DNA from 4 places in the Brevibacillus sp. IT-7CA2 genome. Region 1 is predicted to be linked to each of the others. Evidence: riboswitches for the same ligand, from Rfam matches in the RefSeq annotation. Region 1 holds a riboswitch; each other region holds the start of a gene.
The links. A riboswitch is a leader RNA that binds a small molecule or an ion and turns the genes downstream of it on or off. The one in region 1 is predicted to bind cobalamin.

Region 1 (5,513 bases):
CATGTAGCAGCGGACGAAAACCGTTCTGGAAAAGCGGGAGCAAAAGACTATAATCCTTTTTGGGAATATTGCCAAAAGCAACGAAAAATCCGAGCAACACGACTATGGGGAGCAAGACGCCTGCTGTGATTCCAACGGAGGTCATACCTCCAATAGAAGCGAGTACACATAGCCCTATCAAGGCTAAAGCGGTCACCCACTCGGGTGTTCGAGGCAAGTAGTTTACGGTTGTCCAAGTTTGCGTATCGATCAGATTCGTTAGCGCCATTAGATACAGGCAAATCATGATTGGAACGAGCAAGAGATTGCTGACGATTTTTCCTGACCGTTGTGAAATCCATTCATACAAAGACTGTTGATCCAAACTTCGATTAATCACAAACAGCAGATACGCCCAGAAGGAAAAGGGGATACCAGCAAGCAACACGCTCAACCAAGCATCTCTTCCGGCTTTACTCAATAAGAGGGGGATGACGGTTACGTGGTTCGTAATGCCGATCGTCAGCATCATCACCATAATGGCTTGACCAATCCCGATTTTTCCGTCCACTTTCATGAAAGACTTATCCCCCTGTGCGTGGTGGTGCTGTTAGGATTTGCCTGCTTGCTTGGAAATATGTATCAGGTATAAAGGTTACATCCGTCCGAAAAAGTATGGTATTCTACTATGAGGTAAAAAGGTAGAAACAGAGTAAGGAGTGCAGCCGATGTATCAGCTCATAAGAAATTATCTGTTCCAGCAAGATGCGGAAGAGATTCATGAAAAGACAATTGGTGCCTTAAGGCTGGTGGAGGATTCTGCTCCAGGCAAAAGCATCCTGAAGATGATCTATCAGGTAAAAGACCAGCGGTTGGAGAATAAGCTGTGGGGAATGACGTTTCCGAATCCAGTCGGGCTTGCAGCCGGTTTTGATAAAAATGCAGAAGTCTATCATGCGTTGGGTGCTCTTGGTTTTGGGTTTGTGGAAATCGGGACGTTGACGCCGCAGGGGCAGCCAGGCAATCCGAAGCCGCGTTTGTTCCGATTGCCGGAACATCAAGCTGTCATTAACCGGATGGGCTTCAACAATCACGGTGCGTATTTGGCTTCCCAGCATTTGGTCGGTTACGCATACTCAGATGTTCCGATTGGGATTAACATTGGGAAAAACAAAGTAACGCCGAATGAAGAGGCGGCCATCGACTATAACAAATGTATGGACATGCTCTATGCATACGGTCACTATTTCGTCATTAACATCAGCTCTCCGAATACCCCGAATCTGCGTGACTTGCAGGAAACAGAGAGCTTGCGTCATTTGGTGCGTGCAGTAAGGGAAAAGGCGACCGAAATGGAAGCGCGTTCCATCAAGAAAAAACCGATATTGCTGAAAGTAGCACCAGACATGTCGGATGAGCACATGCGCGATGTTGTTCACGCTGCTGTTGAAGAAGGCATTTCCGGAATTATCGCTACCAATACGACACTGTCACGCGAGGCGGTTTCCGGACATCGATTTGCCGAGGAAGCTGGTGGCTTGAGCGGAAGACCTCTTACGGAGCGTTCCACTGCTTGGGTGAAGGAGATTTATCAAGAAGTAGGAGACAAGGTACCAATCATCGGTGTCGGAGGCATTTATAACGGCGAAGACGCCTACGCGAAAATCCGAGCAGGAGCCAGTCTCGTTCAGGTGTATACGGGGATGATTTATCAGGGCCCAGGTATCGCCAAACAAATTAACAAAAAGCTGCTCAAGCTCATGCAGCGCGATGGTTTTAAACATATTAGTGAAGTAATTGGCGTAGACGCAAAAGAATAGATAGAACAAGTACGCATAGGTCGATGGCTCCGTTTGTAGTGGGTCATCGACTTATGCGTTTTTGCTTATATTCTTCCGATTTATGTAGTGATCCGGTATAATGATGTGGACAAACATGAATTGTCTGTCAATTTCATATTGTCGGCGTTAGGTGCCTTTATGTGACGCATAAAGGGTAACAGGGAATCGGGTGAAAGTCCCGAGCGGTCCCGCCACTGTAACCAGGGAGCTCTCTTTGAGAAGGAAACCACTCATTTTTGTATGGGGAAGGACAAAGAGCGCATGGATCTGGAAGCCAGGAGACCTACCTAGTAGCCACACCCACAGAACCTTCGCGGAAAGGAGCGGTGAATACGAGGCAATGAGGCTGTATAGTCAGTCTGTTGTTTTGTGTGCACATCTCGTCCATTGATGGATGGGATTTTTTTGTTTGTAGGCAAAGAACGAAAGTCAGTGAAGGAGGAATGAACATGAATCGATCTCGTCTCGTATCAACTTGTCTGATGATCGCTGGCTTTGTCCTGTATTTTTTGCTCAATGAACCAGAGACAGGACATGCGATGCACATCATGGAAGGGTATTTGCCATTATCCTGGGCCTTATTTTGGTGGGCTGTCTTCTTGCCATTTTTTATTCTTGGGATTCGCTCGATTAACAAGATTGTCAAAGAACATCCCGAAATGAAGCTCCTTATTGGCGTTGCTGGAGCGTTTGCGTTTGTTTTATCTGCATTGAAAATCCCTTCGGTTACAGGCAGCAGCTCTCACCCGACTGGAACGGGGCTTGGCGCCATTATGTTTGGGCCTTTTGCGATGTCTGTGTTAGGGAGCATGGTGCTCTTGTTTCAAGCCTTGCTTTTGGCACATGGAGGTTTGACTACACTAGGGGCAAATGCTGTATCCATGGCTGTAGTAGGACCACTAGTGGCATTCGGAATCTATCGGATGATCATGAAGGTCAACGGAAGCCAACGTCTGGCTGTTTTTGCGGCGGCTGCTTTGGCTGACCTCGCTACCTATGTGGTGACTTCGATTCAACTGGCACTCGCATTTCCAGCTGAATCTGGTGGAGTGTTGGCCTCGTTTGCCAAATTTGCAGGAATTTTTGCATTCACGCAAGTACCGCTCGCAATCAGTGAAGGTCTGTTGACCGTCCTTGTTTGGAACTGGTTGTTATCTTACAACGCAAAAGAGCTTACACAGCTTCGTTTGCTCAAACGGGAGGAATCGCTGTGAAAAAAGGATGGAACTGGCTTTTACTCTCGGGGGTAATCGTACTCGCGATTGTCCCGCTGTTGCTGGTGCAGGATTCGGAATTTGGCGGCGCAGACGGCGTGGCAGAGGAAGCGATCAAGGAAATTGCTCCGAATTACGAGCCGTGGTTTCAACCGCTGATAGAACCACCAGGGGGAGAGACGGAGAGTCTATTGTTTGCGGTACAGGCGGCGTTGGGAGCGGGAGTGGTTGGCTACGCTGTAGGCTTGTACAAAGGTCGTTTGGATAAACGGAAAAAATGAACGGGCTGCAACTAGATTCTCTCTCTTATCAAAACAGGCTGAAACGTCTGCCGCCAGCTCATAAGCTATTGCTGGCGAGTGCATTGTTACTACTCGTCTTGGTGGGACATGTATGGATGCAGATGGCCGTCGTTGTTTGGATGACGGTATGGGTAGTGGTGTATGCCCGGATTCCTGTCCGTATCTATGGTGTCTTTATGATCGTGTCGCTCTCGTTTTTCGTGGCGGGGCTCCCTGCCCTATTGGTAGAAGGGGCGAGAGCAGGAGAAGTACACGTCCAGGTCGCGGCAGCATGGGAGTTGGGTTCGTATGTGCTCTATGTGCCTACGTCATCATTTAGTAAAGTTTGGGTTTTATTTTGGCGTACCATGGCGAGCTTATCTTGCTTTGCCTTCATTTTGTTTACCGTGCCGTTTGCTGAAATCTTGCAGGTGCTTCGCCGGCTTCGTATGCCTGTCCTTGTGACTGACTTATTAATGATCATGTATCGGTTTATTTTTGTGTTGGTAACGATTTCTCATCAGCTATGGATTGCCCAACGTTCTCGCGGAGGTCATCGCGGCTTCCGCGCGACACTTCGGGATACAGGGGTTCTCGTTGCGCAATTGTTTGTCAGAGCAATGCGCAAATACGAAGCTTTGCACAAAGGAATGGCGGCTAGAGGCTTCGGGGAGAGCATGCAGGTGCTCTCGTTTCATACACATGCTCGCTCGCGCCGCTATGAGTGGGAATCAATAGCAGGCTGTATGCTGCTGGTACTGCTTGAGTGGTGGACAGGAGGTTGGTGGTTATGACATCACGGTTGTTGGAGTTCATCGATTTGCAGTACACGTATCCGGGAGGGCGGGGCCCCGTCCTGTCAGGGCTGTCCTTATGGATTCCAGAGGGGAAAAAATGTGTCCTTTTGGGACGAAATGGCTGTGGGAAGTCGACCTTGTTCTTGCATGGAAACGGGATCATCGAGCCACAGCAGGGACAGGTGCTGTGGAAGGGGAAACCGCTGGTCTACAAACGAGCCGCACTGCAAGAGATGACACAAAAGGTAGGCTTGGTCTTTCAAGATCCCGAGCATCAGCTGATCGCAAGCACGGTCGCGGAAGATATATCCTACGGTTTATGCAATCAGAAGCTGCCTGAGGACGTAATCCGGGCAAAGGTAGAAAAGGTGCTGGATGCATTCGGATTGAGAGAACTGGCAGAAGCTCCGATTCATCATTTGAGCCTGGGACAAAAACGGCGTCTGGCACTCGCGGGGGTCATGGTCATGGAGCCTGAGCTTTTGCTGTTGGACGAGCCTACTGCGTATCTGGATCGCTATCAGACAAAAAATTTGTTGCGGGAGCTCGATGCCATTCACCGGCAAGGAACGACTGTTTTGATGGCGACACATGATATGGATATTGCCTTTGAATGGGCAGAATGGATTTGCATCATGGATGAAGGCAGGCTTGTGTTCGCGGGAGATCCGCAGGAGGCATTGGAAAATAGAACTATGCTGGAGAGTCTTCATCTGGGTATGCCGTTGCTCGTTGATGTGTGGGAGGCCCTGCCTGAACAGTGGAAGCGGGAACTTGGCGGTAATATTCCACGTTCGGTCGACGAGCTGCGAAAAATGCTCAGTGTTCAGCGGGTTTGGTGAATGGAGTGGGCGCTTTCGGGTAAGCTAACCCCAAAAAGCCATGGAGGTACACAGTATGGAACAAGACTCTGTCACTAGCACATCGGTCCCGAATCATCAGGAAAAAGGAATCTCTCGTCATGTAAAGGATGAACTGATGTATCAAGTATTGGAGAAAGAGATGACTACCGTCGAGCAGGAAAAGAAGATAAAAGATGATTATTTAAAAGGAAAGGCGTAAATTTGCGCCAAAAAGCCCTTTTCGCCACATAAGGCATGAAGGGCTTTTTTGCATGGAATGGTCTAAGTAATATTTACGGTAGAGCAAATCTTGACCGCGGGTAAGAAGATTTGTGCGAATTTTGTAGGGATATGTCCATTCATCACGAATAACGTAAAGAAGGCACTTACTTACAATGGGAGAAGTGATGAGGTTGTGATTTCAACTTTGAATAAGACGCTATGTGTTCAGCAACTCGTAGAAAAATTAAGAGACAAGCAGCTTCTTCATGTACCAATCGCTGATCTTCGAGAATCCAATAAAGTGTTGTATGAATACGTCAATCAGCTCAATGACTCG
Region 2 (5,513 bases), on a different contig from region 1:
AAACGCCATGCTTTTGCACCTTTTGCTGTAGTTTTGCCCAATCCTCTGGCGTCGGAATGTGCATTCCTTCAAAGAGAAGCTTTGCTTTTTCCGTCCGCGGGCTGTAATCGTTCGTCAAGTACTTGTTAAAATAAGTCCCTTTTGCATATTCCGATTGTTCAAAGCCCAAGAAGGTATTGCCTGTTTCCTTGGCGATTTCCATGCTTTTTTCCAAGGAGTAGAAGTTCATCATCATGAAAAACGTACGAGCGAAATCCTTGGCTTCTTCACTTTCGTAAGCGATTCTGTTCTTTGCCAGATAACCGTTCAGGTTCATCGCACCGAGCCCTACTGAGTGCAGCTCACGGTTTGCCTTTTGAACGCCTGGAGCGTTTTCTACACGCGTCATGTCACTCACGGCTGTAATGGCTTCGATTCCTTCGTGGACGGATTCACGGATCATTTTGCGCTCCATCACGTTGACGATATTGAGCGATGCCAGATTGCAGCTAATATCGCGACGGATGATATCCATCTCTCCGTAATTACTAATCGTCGAAGTCTCCTGCAGCTGGAAGATTTCCGTGCACAGGTTGGACATTTTCACTGAACCAAGATCTTTCAGTGCATGGTTGTTGTTCGCATTCGTTTTGTTCATGATGTACGGATAGCCCGATTCCATTTGAATCATCGCGATTTTGGTCAACATCTCGCGTGCGCTCATGACGGTCTTTTTCTTGATGCGATCGTTTGCCAAGAGCTCCTCGTACATGTCATCGAGGTCCATATCATCCAGATGCACGCCATATTCTTTGTACACGGAGTACGGAGCAAACACAGTCAATGGCTTGTTTTCTTCAGCCAGCTTGTAGAACACGTTTGGTACGATCAGGCCGATGGACAACGTTTTGATGCGTGCTTTTTCATCCGCATTAATCTTTTTGCAATCGAGAAACTCGTTGATATCCCAGCCGAAGATGTTGTAGTACGCTGCACCTGAGCCTTTGCGTTGCCCCATTTGATCCGCGTAGGAAAACGCATCTTCCAACAGCTTGAGAACTGGCATGACACCTTTTGCTGCGCCCTCGACGCCTTTGATCGGCTCTCCTCGTCCACGGAGCTTGGACAAGTTCACGGCCACACCGCCGCCAATTTTAGATAGCTGCATACATGTTCCCAAAATAAAGTTGATGGAGTTCAGTGAATCATCCATTTCAAGCAAGAAGCAGGAGACCATTTCTCCACGGCGGCTTTTGCCTGCGTTCAGGAAGGTTGGTGTCGCTGGTTGCAAGCGTTGATCCATCATGGATACTGTTAAACGCTTGGCGAGCTCAAAGTCACCTTGTCCAAGGGACAGTGCCACAACGGCCACCCGGTCTGGATACTGCTCTAAGTACATCGATTTATCGTTCGTTTTCAAGGCGTAATCTTTATAAAATTTGGAGATAGCCATGTACGAAGCAAATTGAAAATCAGCGTCATAGGCCAAACGGTAAACTTCATCGACCTGCTCAACAGTGTATGTTTCATAGACGTTTTCATAGAAGTCATTCTCGATCAAATAGTCCATGCGTTCTTTGACACTGCCAAAAGTCATCGTATTGGACTGCACTTCTTCCATGAAGACCGCAACCGCTTCCCGATCCTTTTCCAGTTGATAAAATCCGTCGTTGCCACGCTGCATCAGTTCGTTGTTCAATTCAATATGCCGCAATTGCTGCCACCCCACTCGTAAATTGTTCCACGTCACGGCCGGTACCGGACAGTTCAAATTTAGATATCACCGGAACGCCATATTGGCCCGCGATCGTATCCGCGCTTTTGGCAAAGCTGGTTCCCCAGTTGCGGTTGCCGCTGGCGGATACTCCGCGCAGATTGACATGATTTCGCTTCAGGAACGTCTCCACCTTCTCCGGCACTTGTCCGAAGCCCGTCGTGTATGTTATCAAAATGAACGGCTCGTCCAGCACCATATCTTGATTAATTTCCACATGTGGCAAATTAATTTTGTTGACGAATCTTCGGACGTTTCCTGTTTTTGAATCATAAGCGATTAGCATGTCCCTCATCCTATCCTGCTATTTTTACTCTGTATGTATGATATTTAGCCAAAGTAAAAGCGCATCCGACGTTTACATGCCGAATGCGCGTGATGACTTCCATCTAGCAATTCGCCAATGCGAATTGCGCGCTCGAACACTTCCCTATCTCCCGTAGGTTAAACAGTGCAAGCGGTTAGGCAGGTCTCCTGGCTTTTGGATCATCGCTCCATTTTCACCTTCCCGATCGTTCATGATCAGTGGCATTCTTTCGCAAATGGAACTCTCTCATTACAGTGGCGGGACCGCGTCGGATTCTCACCGACTTCCCTATTAAGTCTACCAAATCTGGCTGGTAAACACCTCACCGCATCAATATGTAGTTGGTAAAACTTACTTTACCTCAATATATCGTAGGAGTCAAGCTCAGTATGCGCTCTTTTCGAAAACTAACTATTCTCCTTTTTCGGCTATTGCCAATCTCTGGTTCTCGTTCATATAATAGATTTTGTGTGTTGGTTAGCCTTGGAGAGATTGGAGAGTAGCCCTCATGAAAAGCACCGACTATCAACCTGTCGTCATTCCTCGATCTTACAGTAAAATCATGACTTATCAAGAGCGGGACTATCACATTTTCGTAAGTATACCTGCCGATCCCCCTCCGGAATCAGGCTTTCCCGTCATATATTTGCTAGATGGCAACTCTGTTTTTGCAACCATGACCGAAGCGATACGAATACAATCACGCAGTCCTGAACGAACTGGCGTGTATCCTGCTATCGTCGTCGGGATTGGGTATCCAACGGACGGTCCGTACCATCCTGCCCGTTTCTTTGATTACACGTATGAAGTTCCTGTCTCGGAGCTTCCTGGCAACCCAAAAGGAGCTGACTGGCCTCAGATGGGGGGAGCGGAGCAGTTCCTCACCTTTTTGGAGGAGGAGCTCAAGCCTAGCATCGAAAACGACTTCCCCATCGATCGGACGCAGCAAGCGATTTTTGGGCATTCGTTAGGTGGCTTGTTTGTCTTGCATGTACTTTTGTCGAGACCACACGCTTTTCAGCGTTATATCGCTGGCAGTCCCTCGATCCACTGGAATGAGAGCGTACTGCTTGCGAAGGAGAGTCAATTGCCGGGCCTGCTGACAGATGAGCTCGACGTCCATGCTCTTCTCACCATCGGAGAGTTGGAAAACGATGGGCGATTCTTGGTCAAAGAAAAATCTCTGGCGATGATCGAACGATTGTCCTCCATAGGCAAAGGTCAGATCAAGGCTTCCTTTAAAGAATTTGCTGACGAAAATCATTCGTCCGTCTTGCCAGTCTTAATTAACCAAGGACTCAAATTCGCTACGAAAAAAACTGCCCGCTAAAAACGGGCAGTTTTTGTTTATCATGACTCGCTTACTGTAGAGATATCACTTTGGTGATTTGGGGTAGCTCTTCGATGGCAGATACAATCGTCGGTGTAATCTCTTCATCGGTCACAGAGATAAGCAGGGCATTCTTCCCTTTTTGCTCGCGCGATACATTCAATTTGGAAACATTGATTTGATGTTCGGCCAGTTTTCGTGAGACATCATAAATCACGCCTGGATAATCGATATGGCGAACCAACAATCCATGTGCCCCCGGAGGTATGCGACACGCGCAGTAATTGATTTCACTGATGTACACTTCTCTCCAATCTTGCGCGAAGGTGTACTTGTTCGCTCCTACACGCAAAACCGCCAAATGATTCGCATATTCGCCGGAGCTGTTTTGGACAGCAACCTTCGTCCCGAGTCCTTCCACTAACAGCGTTGCGATTCCCTCTTTATTTTCATGAGCAAGAATACTTAATTGTGCACCCGCTAATTCTGGCTCGAGTCTTCGAATCAGTTCAGCCAGCTCACGCAGTCCAGCATGTTGGGTCATGTGATGCCTTCACTCTCCCAGTCAGGTTTATCCTTGTTTTTACGGCAGAATCCATGCTTCCGGCTCTTTCTTGATGGAGGATTCGTTATCAGCACGATACCAAGCCGTCAACGTTTGCCCCTCTTTCGTATAGTAGATTCGGTAGATGGTATTGCCTTTTCCGCTGTTAGTAAAAGGACTTTCCTCCAGCGGAACCGCTGTCACTCCACCTGCGGTAACAACCCCACCGTTCTCCTTGATGACGTTTTGGATCGTCGCCATATGCTCTTTACCCAAGGAGGCCATCCCGAAATAAGAGATGATCGCCAAGAGAACCGCTCCCGCCAAAAACGAAACGATAATCACTTTTGATTTTTTCGTAGCATCCACCGAGTGCTTCCCCCGTCTATCTTAGTTCTCTTTATCGACTAAGCGTACCTTGTCAATCGTACCGCCACCCAAGCATACTTCCCCATCGTAGAAGACGACAGCCTGACCGGGTGTCACTGCTTTTTGCGGCTGATCAAATACAACTTCTACGGTACCATCCTCCAGCAGGTGAACGGTTACTCCCTGATCTGGCTGGCGATAACGGAATTTCGCTGTACAAGTAAACGTTTCAGAAGGAGTCTTATCACTCACCCAGCTCACGTTGGTCGCCAAGAGGCTCTTCGAGTACAGACGGATATGATCAGAGCCTTCACCAACGATCAGGACATTCCGCTCCAGATCTTTGTCTACAACAAACCAAGGCTGTCCGCTCGTGCCATGACCTCCGCCTATTCCTAAGCCTTGTCGTTGACCCAATGTATAGTACATCAGTCCGTCGTGCGTACCGATGACCGCTCCATCTACGGTCTCGATATTTCCTGGTCTGGCAGGCAAATAGTTTTGCAGGAAGTCGCGGAAGTTACGCTCCCCAATAAAGCAGATCCCTGTACTGTCCTTCTTTTTCGCTGTATAGAGCCCTGCTTTCTCTGCGATCTCCCTTACTTGAGGTTTCGGGAGATGACCAATCGGGAACATCGTTTTGGATAGCTGTTCTTGGCCCAATACATTCAAGAAGTAAGTCTGGTCCTTGTTGTTGTCAGCACCACGAATCAGCTTGTACTCGCCGTCGATGTATTTGACCTGCGCGTAATGGCCAGTTGCAATATAATCTGCCCCTAGATCCATGACCTTGGCGAGAAGCTCACCGAACTTGATTTCACGGTTGCACATGACATCCGGATTCGGTGTACGTCCCCGTTTATATTCATCCAAAAAATACTGGAATACCTTGTCCATGTATTCTCTTTCAAAGTTTACCGTGTAATATGGAATGCCGATCTGTTCACAGACGCGCCGGACATCCTGGAAGTCTTCTTCCGCCGTGCAGTGGCCGAATTCATCGGTATCATCCCAGTTTTTCATGAAGATGCCGATGACGTCATATCCCTGTTGCTTAAGCAGGTAAGCCGTCACGGAGGAGTCGACTCCGCCGGACATGCCGACAACGACGCGTGTATCTTCTGGTCGCTTCATAAGTCTTTCTCCTCTTTTTCAATTTGTACCCTTACAGATTACCATGTTTCGCAAAACAAATCATGTTTTGTTGCAC
Region 3 (5,513 bases), on a different contig from region 1:
AATGTGTATGCGTCCAGCAGAACTCGTGCGTGCCCAAGCCCAGTCTCCTGTCACTTCGATTTCATAAATTTCGAAGCGGACGTTGAGCTTGATGGTGTTAAATACATGCTCATACCCAGCGCGCACTGCGTCGCGCCCGAATAGTGCCGGGGCGTGTTGTGGCATGAATACAGGTTCAGTACTGTAAAGAGCAAGTATGGTATCTATATCATTGGCATTTAGTGCAGATTCGTAAGTTTTGATTACCGTTTCGATTGACATTTGATGATCCTCCTCGTATTTGTTGTCTGTTCGTTCCTGGTTGAAACTAGTTAATGAGTTCGCTTGCATCACCCCTTTCAAAAAGATTCGATATCTAACTTTTAGCATTTGTTTTTGTTAGATATCTAACTATAGGTGTAAGGAGAACTTCTCTATTTCAATAGAGAAGTTCTAAAAACGTTGTAACACCTTCTCCAGAAGGTTTTCAAGCAACTCACCTTCTGTCTCGGATAATCCACCGTACATCATTTCCCGGATACGATTGGATACCTCTTGAAAAATCGGTTGTAGTTCCATTCCTCTTTGTGTGAGCTTAATATAAGTGATTCTGTTGTCGTTGACGTCCTTCTCGCGAATTACATAACCACACGCAACCAGTTTGTTGACGAGGACAGTTACCGTTGGTTTCGTTCGATGAATGTACTCAGCCAATTCCTTCATGGTCACATTGTCATGTTTATACAAACAAAGGAGAATGTCACCGTGCGAAGGTACAATTCCTTCTACACCATGCTTCTCAAGCTCAGAAATAATGAGCTTATTGACTACATCTCTAATATGGCTAATGAGTGAAGCTGCATTTCCTTTTATCATGAGATCAGTATAGTTCGATATCTAAGTATTGTCAAGCGAGTGAGACAAAACCCCCCGATCCCATTTAGGACGAGGGGTTTTGCTCCTTACAACTCTGCTTTCCGCCTTTTTCGTAACGCATGTCGTTCCTTTGCTTTTTCAAACTGATTACGTTCTTCCTCTGTGGTGGGAATGACATTCGGGACAAGCGTCGGCTTTCCTTGATCGTCGAGGGCAATCATTGTCAGATACGCGCGTGCTGTCATGCGCTTTTCCCCTGTCAACAAGTTCTCCGCTTCCACTCTCACGAATACTTCCATCGATGTCTTATGAGTCCAGGTGACATAAGCCTCCAGGTTGATCGCTTCTCCTGTCTTGATTGGTGCGAGAAAATCGAAGGAATCGCTGGACGCAGTGACAACAGGTTTACGGCAATGTCGCATGGCTGCGATGCAGGCGATCTTGTCTACATATGCCATGACTTTCCCACCGAAAATGGTGTGGTGGTGATTGGTATCCGGTGGAAAGACGAGATCAGTCAAAAAGGTTCTCGATTGTTGGATCGGTCGTGCTTCAGTCATCATTTGTGGTGTGGCTCCTTTCATCGTGTGCAACTTCCCTACTGGGCTGTCAAACGACTCCGAATCGCCTTCGTTGCCGCAACCATGTTTCGTAATGACTGAACGGTTTCTTCTCTCCCTCGTGTCTTCAGCCCGCAATCCGGGTTAATCCAAAATTGATCTGGTGGAAGTACTTGTACACCTCGTGCTACCATATCTTCCATTTCTGAGACAGCTGGAATTCGGGGGCTATGGATATCGTATACGCCAAGCCCGATGCCTTTGTCATACGTACCTGTTTCGAATACAGACACGAGCTCTCCATGGCTGCGGGAAGTTTCAATCGAAATCACATCGGCATCGAGTTCGCTGATGACATCCATGAAATCATGGAATTCGCAATAGCACATATGTGTATGAATTTGGGTGCTCGGTGCAACGGTGGAGGTCGCTAGACGAAACGCTCTGACAGCCCATTCGAGATAAGCTGCCTGCTCTTCGTTTTTGAGCGGCAATCCTTCGCGCAGCGCTGGTTCATCGACTTGAATCATGAGAATCCCCGCTTCTTCCAATGCTTCTACTTCTTTTCGCAATGCCAATGCGATTTGCTCGCACACCTCTTGTCTGGAGACATCGACTCGAGCAAACGACCAATTCAGAATGGTTGCTGGGCCAGTTAACATACCCTTCATTGGTTTGGCGGTCAATGATTTTGCATACACACTTTCTTTGACCGTCATCGGTGCTACAAACTCCACATCTCCGTAAATAATAGGTGGCTTCACGCAGCGCGAGCCATATGACTGCACCCAACCGTTTTTCGTGAACAAAAAGCCATCGAGCTTTTCGCCAAAATACTCAACCATATCTGTTCGTTCGAACTCCCCATGAACGAGGACGTCCAGACCGAGCTCTTCTTGTATCTCTATCCATTCCTTGATTTGCGCCTGAATGAAAGCATCGTATTGTTCCACTGTCCAGTTACCTTTTTTAAACTGCTGTCGGGCTTGGCGAACCTCAGCTGTCTGCGGGAAGCTTCCGATTGTAGTAGTTGGCAACAGTGGCAACTTCCACGTATTTTGTTGAATCTCTCGACGTTCGAGATAAGGAACACTTCTTTCAAGTTTTGCAGCAGCTATTTGACGTAAAGCATTCTGCACTTCTCGACGATTCCTCGCTGGAGATAATGCCAGCTTCAGCAAGTCCGCTTCATTTTGGGCGATCTCTTTCGAAATGACATACTTACCGTATCGGAGTCCTTGGACTAAGAGCTGTACTTCCCCAAGTTTTTCGTCGGCAAACGCCAATGCAGGCATGACTTCCTCTGGCAAGTCGCTCTCTGCTTCAACCGTTACAGGTACATGCAACAAACTACTGGACGGCTGCAGCCACAGCTTTTCGAGTGGAACGATCTCGGAAATTTCTTTGACCAGCTCCCACTTCTCCTCAACGGACGCACGCCATATGTTTCGACCGTCGATGATTCCCGCTCCGAGAATCTTGTCTGCTGGAAACCCGTGTTTTTTCAGATTGGTCAGATTGCGCTTCGCTCCGTGTACAAAATCAAGACCAATTCCTTTTACCGGTAAGGGAATCAGCTCCTCGTACCAATCCACCGCTTCAAAATAGGTTTGCAGCATGCACTGTAGATGTGGTAGTGCTTGACCGATTTGTGCATAGATACGTTTGATGATGGCGCGATCATGCTCCGATACATCCAGTACAAATGCAGGCTCATCGATTTGCACCCATTCCACGCCGTGCAGCTCCAACTCGCGGAGAACGTCTATGTAAAGCGGAACGAGTTGATCCACGACGATTTCAAATTCGTTTTTCTCATATCCTTTGGACAATTTGACAAACGTATACGGGCCTACAATGACGGGCTTTCCGATGATGCCAAACTTTTCTTTAGCCTCCAAGTATGCCTGGAGAGGCTTGTTCTCGGTTATGGCTGGTTGTCGTGCACCAAACTCCGGGACGATATAATGGTAGTTCGTGTTAAACCATTTCGTCATTTCGCTGGCGACAGCTTCCTTCGAACCACGAGCCATGGCGAAGTATGTGGCTAATGAAACCGGGCCTCCCTCGTATTCATAACGCTTGGGGACCATCCCAAACATCACAGCCATATCCAGCATGTGATCGTAGTACGTAAAGTCACCCACAGGGATCAGCTCGACCCCTTTTTCCTGCTGACGCAACAGGTTATGGTGACGGATTTGCTCCATTTGCTGTACCAGGCTTGCCTCATCGATGGTGCCTGCCCAAAATGCTTCCAATGCCTTTTTCCACTCGCGGTTCTTCCCGATCCGTGGATATCCCAAATTGCTGCTTTTCATGAGCTTCCTCTCCATTCTTTATTCGATCTTGACTTGAATCCGCCCAATAAAAAAGGCATCTCCAACGATCAAAAAGAACGTTAGAAATGCCAAATAAGCACTGAGATCACAGCATCCTAACACCTCCCTATCTCCCGTAGGTTAAGCAGTGTCGTCGAAACAGGCAGGTCTCCTGACTTTGGGATCATCATCTGCACATGCCTTCCCAATCCGTTTGGATCAGTGGCTGATAAATGTGCCGACTCCCCTCATACAGTGGCGGGACCGTGTCGGATTCTCACCGACTTCCCTTTTCATCTTTGGTTGATCTTGATAACCAAAGAACCTGTTCCCACTCTTATGAAATTATCGTGGTTCTGTGAAGTGCCCCAGTAAACGAGCAGGGCAGCATACTGTTCATACAGTAACACAGAATCCATTTTTTGTCATACTAAAATGTAAAATCATCATCGGTCAACGGCTCTACGTTTAGCGTGCGGACATAACCATTTCCTTTTTTCGAGAAGAAGTCATGCTGCTTCGTCTGCGTGCGAATGCCATTCAGCACGATCGGGTTCACTTCTTCCTCCGGGAATAGCGGGTCCAGCCCCAGATTCATCAAAGCCTTGTTCGCGTTATAGCGCACGTACACATGAACCTCTTCAGCCAATCCGATTTCCGTATACAACGAAGTCGTATAGGCCTCTTCATTTTCTTGCAGCTCATGCAAAAGGGCATACAGCTCCTCTTTTGCTGCGGTCTGCTCGACCACACTTAGGCCTTGATAGACTTCTTGCGCGAGAACGCCGACATAGAGTCCGTGGATGCTCTCGTCGCGAACAATCAGATCGATAATTTCCCCGCTGCTTGTCATCTTGCCTTGACCCGCTAAATAGAGCGGATAGAAGAAGCCGCTGTAAAACAGATAGCTTTCCAGGAAGACGGACGCTACCATCGCCATGTACAAGTCTTTCGGTTTCTCAATTTCTTGATAGCGTTTCGAGATGAGGGCCGCTTTCTTTTGCAGATGTGGATTGTTTTCTACCCACGAAAAAATACCGTCAATCTCTTCAGTCGATGCCAGCGTTGTAAAAATACTGCTGTACGATTTGGCATGGATTTGCTCCATCATGCCCATGAAGGCGAGAACCGCTTTTCTTTGCAGTCCATCGACATGCTCCATGATCTTCGGCATCCCTACTCCACCCTGAACCGTATCCAGCAAGGTGAGACCGCCCAATACTTTTTTATATGTGTCGCGTTCAGTCGCACTGAGCTCCATCCAGGACATCTTGTCATCTGACAGTGGAATCTCATCATCCGTCCAGAACTGCATGATGTTTTGATTCCAAAACGTCATCGTAAAATCGTCGTCCGGCCTGTTCCAATTGACTGCTTTCATATGGCGTTCCTCTTCTCTTTTTGCTTGATGCTTTTCCATTTATAAATCGAGTTCACTAAACAGCGCAGCTAATGCACTCTTCTACAGTCAAATGCTTCGTACGCGTATAGTAGAGTGACTTCAGACCTTTTTTCGCTGCGTAAATGTAATAGCGAGCCAGTTCTCTGGTTGAAATATTGCTGTTCACGTGCAGCACAGTCGAAATTCCTTGGTCGATGTGCTCTTGAATTTCGGCAATCAGATCAATCACTTTGAATTGATCGATCACATACGCCGATTTGTAGTAAAAATAGTTTTCCTGCGACAAGTACGGCATTGGGTAATACGTCGTCGAGTTGGCATATGTTCTCGTTTCGATATGCTCAACGATTGGCATCACGCTAGAAGTCGCATTCT
Region 4 (5,513 bases), on a different contig from region 1:
CTTCTGAGCTAAAGGTTTGGTTCACCATTAGGGGTACTGCTTTCCTGACTTTTTTCGTGATGCCAATGAAAAATCAAATCTACCTTCGTCGGAAAAATAAAATCATCGTACATCAGGGGCAGCATGAACTGCCTACCTCTTATTTAGCTGCGGCTTTGCGCAATATTGAGAGCTTGGGCTATACCTTTTCACTGGATTTACTAGAAAGAATCCGGACGCTGTCGGAAGGAGAGTTTTTCGCGCTCTATTCGGACGTGGTAGCTGTGCTCAAGGTAAAGATCGGAGCATCCCGCCAGTACAAGCCGATGTATCCGAATTTTCCTAAGCAAGTCATGGAGGCTAGCGAGGGTGAGCTGTTTGTAAATGCGATCATTCATTATTTGACGTTGGACCTTCCTGTGCACGAAGTGAAAAAACGTTTGCCTTTGCTAAGAGAATCTCGACTGAAACTGATTCATTTGGGCACAGACGAAGAGCTGCTACAGGTAGGAATGAACTTGCTGCGCTCCAATAGCTCGCTTTCTGCAACTGACAGGGAAGACTTGGAGGGCTTGATTCAGACCTATGAAGGCATCGCAGAAGCTCTGCCAGCAGAGATTCCTCAAAAGGAAAACGTGGCGATCGCTGCTAGCCTGCTGCTCAAGTATGACAAGCTTCCTACTACTTTTTTTGCCCACTATTGCAAGACCGCGACAGATGTATTACGTCTGGCTGTGGCGCTGTCTGACGGGGATGTGAGCTTGGCAGAGCCTGCAAAATTTCGCAAGTTCAAACGCGGGGAGAGGAGGCTGCTCCTCCGCCTGCTGGAAGCCGGCTCGAATATCGTAGAAGACATGAATCGTTACAAAAACAGATGGATTCGTCTCGGGGAAATCTTGCATCCGTTTGAATATAAGGATCGCTATCCGAAAGCGGCAGAAGCATTCGATATTGTGCGCAACAATCACAAGATCGAGACGTTCAATAGCCAAGTAGAGCAGGCGCTGGTCCGTGCGGATGTGAATACGGCGATCAAGCTGCTTGAACAGCGTCCAGGGGAATTTGCCCGTCGTCTGGATCATTTATTGCGTTTGACGGAGCAGGGGAGTCCAGTCCTTTCTGCCTTCGAGAAAATTGCGGATGGTGTATCGACTCCAGTTCTTTTGCAAGTCATGAATCACTTCAACAAACGGGATAGCTACGGGGAATGGCGGACCTTTTTTCCGAAAGGGCAAGTGGCGAAAGTACAGGCAATCGAAAACCGAGTGCCAGGGCTGCAAGAGGACATCAGACAGAAGGCAGCGGATATTTGCCGGACATCCTTGTTGAACCGTTTTGGCCAATTGCCGTCGCTGGGTAACGTCTATATCGACCCGCGGCTGCAGGAGCATCTCGTTCCGTTTTCGATGCGATCCGCCAGCAAAGCACTACGCACGATTGCACGTGGCTCCCGGCTATCGATCCCGGATGGAGGAACGATTCGCTTTTTCCTGTGGTGGAGGGAAGGGATCGTTAACGATGTCCCTACAGGCAGAGTCGATATCGATTTGTCTGCCGTGCTCTATAATGAAGACTGGAAATACATGGAGCATATTTCCTATACCAATCTGCGTTCCGACAAGTATCAAGCGTGCCATAGCGGGGATATTGTGGAGGCTCCCAAAGGCGCGTGCGAATTCATCGACATCGACATGGATTCTGTCATCCGCTATGGCGGTCGATATGTCGTCATGAACCTGTATTCGTTTACGAGTCAGCCATATTGCGATTTGCCTGAATGCTTCGCTGGCTGGATGATTCGTTCGGCGCCACAGACAGGGGAAATTTTCGAGCCGCAGACGGTACAGGACAAGATTGACCTCGCCGCAAACACGCGGATTTGTATCCCGGTCATTCTGGATCTCGTGGAAAGAAAAGTGATTTGGACGGATATCGCCTTGAATTCCGATCCGCGGTTTGCCAACAATGTGGAGTCCAATGCCGGAGGGGTGGAGCTGATGGGAAGAGCGATCACCTCGTTGGTGAAGCCTACCCTGCATGAGTTGTTCATGCTTCATGCACAGGCGAGAGGGACGCTGACTGATCAAGCTGAGGAGGCAGATACGGTATTTTCCTTAGAGGAAGGAATTACGCCGTTTGATACGGAGATCATCATGGCAGATTTTATGCAGTGATTGTTTCATAAAGGAATAAGCAAGACCGTCAGGCAGAATGCACTGACGGTCTTTTTCATGGACGTTATTTCTTACATCGACAAAACCCCGCCATAGATCGGCTCCTGCTGCGTTTTTTGTCCCCAGGTGCGCGTCCCATACTCGAAATGCCACCATTCTTTCGGATAGTTGACGAATCCGGCGGCGGTCATCAAATGATAGAGCAGTCGGCGATTGTCTCGAATCTCGATGTCTTTTTGTGTAGGCTGTACGAGTTCTTCATAATGGCGAGTTGCAGCCCTTACACTGAAATCATCGAAGGCTGTCCCCATCTCCAACCAGCCATCAGGTCCTGCGATAGTCAGATCGACTGCGCCACCGGATAGGTGAGGGGACGGCTTGGAGAGGTCTGTTGTTGGATAAGCGACGAATTTGCTCAATTCATCGGTGAGCGCGGGTCCTTCCTGCCAGCCTTGTGAAAGCAAGGCTTCACGGAAACGTTCATACAAGGATGCCTGTACCTCGAACGAGCGCCAGCCGTCCAACACGACGAGCTTGTAGCCAACAGGCAGTTGCGCGACTGCTGTGGCGAGCTTGCGTGCTGCCCCTTCTCGCAAAAAGGCTTCTGGCTGTGTTCCGGCATAGCCCTCGTGGTAGTAGGCTGGATAGACTGTGATTTGTTCACAAAGGGAAGAGAGTGGGATCATCGGTTCGCCACATTCATTGATCGGCAGTGGGCTGGGGAGGACCATGTCTGGTATTTTTGGAATCGGAGGAAATAGCATGACTGCACACCACTTTCGATTGTTTTGCCAATAGGGTAACGAAAAACGTCAAGTAAGTAAATGATAATTATCTCGAATTTTCTGCCAATTGACACCTGCGACGAATCGGCAGCTTTTGCTTGAATCCTCGGTAGCTTTTGCTATTATTAAAGCAAGTGCTTGTCAACGAAACGAATGACATTTACATATGGAAGAGAAACAGGTCCTTGTTTTTGCGAAACCGATTCGCAGGAGCAAGGTTAAAAGGGAAGTTTGGTGAAAAGCCAACGCGGTCCCGCCACTGTAAGAGAGTAGCTGTTCTTCAAGGCACCATGCCATCCACTGCCCATCCGGGAGCGGGAAGGAGAAGAAGAGCGATGATCCTCGAGCCAGGAGACCTGCCTGTTTTTATGTTTACACTGATTTCCTTCGGGTCAAAGGAAGAGGTGAGGATTGTTGCTTTCAGCTATCCGCGCTTTGTTTTTCCTTACGTACTGGGGGAAACAGAGCGCTTTTTTTGTTGGCTTCGGAAAGTATTTGGAGGAAACAGCGGAGTTAAATACGTCACTTTTTGAGGTGGTCACGATGGAGAAAAACGATAAGAAGAGGGGCTTGACCCTCGTTTACACAGGAGACGGCAAAGGAAAAACGACGGCAGCAGTCGGATTGGCTGTGCGGGCGACAGGGCGCGGAAAAAAGGTGCTGATGGTTCAATTCATCAAGTCGCCGGAGCGTACTTACGGAGAAAAGATTGTTTTCGATAAATTGGGCATTGAAATTGTGCAAAAGGGCGTTGGCTTCACATGGACGAAGACACCGGAGGAGCATCGTCAGGCATTGAAAGAAGCTTGGGCGTTTGCGAGCGAAAAGCTCTCTTCCGGAGCGTACGATGTCGTCATTCTGGATGAGCTGAATAATGCATTGGCGATTGACCGCTTCCCGATTGACGATGTGTTGCCATTGTCCGATGTCTTGGAAGCGATTCAAAACAGGCCAAATCATATCCACCTCGTGATTACGGGACGGGCAGCAAAGCAGGAGATTTTGGACATCGCAGATTTGGTGACAGAGATGAAGCCAATCAAGCATTACTACGATGAAGGGATTCCAGCTGTGCTGGGGGTAGAGTTTTGACAAGCGCAGGTGTAATAGAAACGTACGGTCATGGTGGAGACTTGCTGAGCGCAGCGCAGCGTTTTGGTCGAGAGCCAGGGCAGTTTCTGGATTACAGTGCCAATATTAATCCGCTGGGGATGCCAGCAAGCGTTCGTGAGATGCTGCTGGCTTCGTTAGCTGCTGTAGCGCATTACCCAGACCCTGGACATCGTGTGTTTCGTCATGCACTGGCAAAACGGCTGCAAGTGCCGGAGGAATGGTTGCTGCCTGCCAATGGTGCAGCAGAGGCAATGGCATTGGCCATTCTCGGTCTTTCGCCGCAAACGGTTGGTGTGGTATATCCTTGCTTTTCGGAATACGCGCAACTTTCCGAGCAGTATGGTGCCCATGTCATTGGCTGCTTCGGGAAGGAGGCGAACGGGTACAAGCCCGATCCTGTAGAGCTGCACACTCTTTTTACGCAGTCTGATCTCGTATTTGTCGGGTCGCCAAACAATCCGACCGGAATCCTGTATCAACCGGATGAGCTGCGTCAAATGGCGGAATGGACGAAAGAGACCAATACGTGGCTCATCGTGGATGAGGCTTTTCTCGATTTTGTGGAGGAAGAGCGGCAGTATACATTGGCAACGCAACTGGAGCGCTTTCCCCGTGTGATTTTGATGCGTTCGATGACGAAAATGTACGCGATCCCGGGATTGCGCCTGGGTTATGCGATTGCGCATCCAGATGTCATTGCGAAGATGCGCCAGAAGCAAGTGAGCTGGAGCGTGAATGCACTAGCCCTTTTAGCTGGAGAACTGTGCTTGCAGGAGCAGGCATACGAGGAACAGACGCGCAGGCTCATAAAAGCAGAACGTGCGTATTTGACTGATTGCATCCGTAGTGAGTTGGGCTGGCAGGTATGGCCGGGGGAGGCAAACTTTTTGTTGCTGCGATCGCCAGAAGGATTGCCAGCTGAACAATTGCAGGCACGGCTCGGCAAAAAAGGCGTTCTGATCCGCAACTGTGCGATGTATCCCGGTTTGACGGCACATGATGTGAGAATCGCAGTGCGTGGACGAGAGGAAAATGAACGACTTCTGGCAGCGCTTCGCGAGGTCCATGCGGAAGGAAGTGAACAGCGATGAGCTTGGTGCTGGTAACAGGCGGTGTCCGTTCAGGAAAAAGCCGCTACGCGGAAGAGCTTGCGATGACGTTGAGCAGTCGAGTCCTGTACGTGGCGACAGGCAAGGCCTGGGATGATGAAATGAAGCAGAGAATCGAGCTGCATCAGGCACGTCGTCCGTTGGAATGGGGCTGTGTGGAGGTAGGAGAGCGCTTAACCGATTACCAAGCATTTAGTGAGCAGTATGATGTGGTGTTGATCGATTGTCTGTCCACCTGGGTGAGTAATCGGTTGATGAGCGTGGATGAGTCGGAATGGAGAAGTCCTTCACACACGCAAGCCCTGTTGCAGGAGGCAGAGGCATGGCTGTTCCTCGTTCAGAATTCCCCGCAA

Region 2: another riboswitch for cobalamin. It lies ahead of nrdI (class Ib ribonucleoside-diphosphate reductase assembly flavoprotein NrdI); the one in region 1 lies ahead of ACM6JA_RS21630 (energy-coupling factor ABC transporter permease).
Region 3: another riboswitch for cobalamin. It lies ahead of metE (5-methyltetrahydropteroyltriglutamate--homocysteine S-methyltransferase); the one in region 1 lies ahead of ACM6JA_RS21630 (energy-coupling factor ABC transporter permease).
Region 4: another riboswitch for cobalamin. It lies ahead of cobO (cob(I)yrinic acid a,c-diamide adenosyltransferase); the one in region 1 lies ahead of ACM6JA_RS21630 (energy-coupling factor ABC transporter permease).

The regions. Positions count from the first base shown of each region.
Region 1 covers NZ_CATKQT010000044.1:413,543-419,055, forward strand. Annotated here, with positions in the region: gene ACM6JA_RS21620 (GerAB/ArcD/ProY family transporter) at 1-556, opposite strand, end outside; gene ACM6JA_RS21625 (quinone-dependent dihydroorotate dehydrogenase) at 708-1,799, shown strand; cobalamin riboswitch at 1,932-2,126, shown strand; gene ACM6JA_RS21630 (energy-coupling factor ABC transporter permease) at 2,270-3,034, shown strand; gene ACM6JA_RS21635 (energy-coupling factor ABC transporter substrate-binding protein) at 3,031-3,315, shown strand; gene cbiQ (cobalt ECF transporter T component CbiQ) at 3,312-4,109, shown strand; gene ACM6JA_RS21645 (energy-coupling factor ABC transporter ATP-binding protein) at 4,106-4,954, shown strand; gene ACM6JA_RS21650 (hypothetical protein) at 5,010-5,174, shown strand; gene ACM6JA_RS21655 (hypothetical protein) at 5,370-5,513, shown strand, end outside.
Region 2 covers NZ_CATKQT010000011.1:18,081-23,593, forward strand. Annotated here, with positions in the region: gene nrdE (class 1b ribonucleoside-diphosphate reductase subunit alpha) at 1-1,693, opposite strand, end outside; gene nrdI (class Ib ribonucleoside-diphosphate reductase assembly flavoprotein NrdI) at 1,680-2,039, opposite strand; cobalamin riboswitch at 2,200-2,400, opposite strand; gene ACM6JA_RS06600 (alpha/beta hydrolase) at 2,569-3,390, shown strand; gene ACM6JA_RS06605 (ACT domain-containing protein) at 3,422-3,934, opposite strand; gene ACM6JA_RS06610 (hypothetical protein) at 3,974-4,303, opposite strand; gene mnmA (tRNA 2-thiouridine(34) synthase MnmA) at 4,325-5,437, opposite strand.
Region 3 covers NZ_CATKQT010000011.1:12,517-18,029, forward strand. Annotated here, with positions in the region: gene ACM6JA_RS06565 (YybH family protein) at 1-261, opposite strand, end outside; gene ACM6JA_RS06570 (MarR family winged helix-turn-helix transcriptional regulator) at 433-855, opposite strand; gene ACM6JA_RS06575 (acyl-CoA thioesterase) at 942-1,439, opposite strand; gene metE (5-methyltetrahydropteroyltriglutamate--homocysteine S-methyltransferase) at 1,454-3,736, opposite strand; cobalamin riboswitch at 3,881-4,080, opposite strand; gene nrdF (class 1b ribonucleoside-diphosphate reductase subunit beta) at 4,167-5,117, opposite strand; gene nrdE (class 1b ribonucleoside-diphosphate reductase subunit alpha) at 5,173-5,513, opposite strand, start outside.
Region 4 covers NZ_CATKQT010000033.1:202,029-207,541, forward strand. Annotated here, with positions in the region: gene ACM6JA_RS17615 (TerD family protein) at 66-2,153, shown strand; gene ACM6JA_RS17620 (M15 family metallopeptidase) at 2,225-2,917, opposite strand; cobalamin riboswitch at 3,101-3,317, shown strand; gene ACM6JA_RS17625 (hypothetical protein) at 3,274-3,471, shown strand; gene cobO (cob(I)yrinic acid a,c-diamide adenosyltransferase) at 3,482-4,030, shown strand; gene cobD (threonine-phosphate decarboxylase CobD) at 4,027-5,142, shown strand; gene cobU (bifunctional adenosylcobinamide kinase/adenosylcobinamide-phosphate guanylyltransferase) at 5,139-5,513, shown strand, end outside.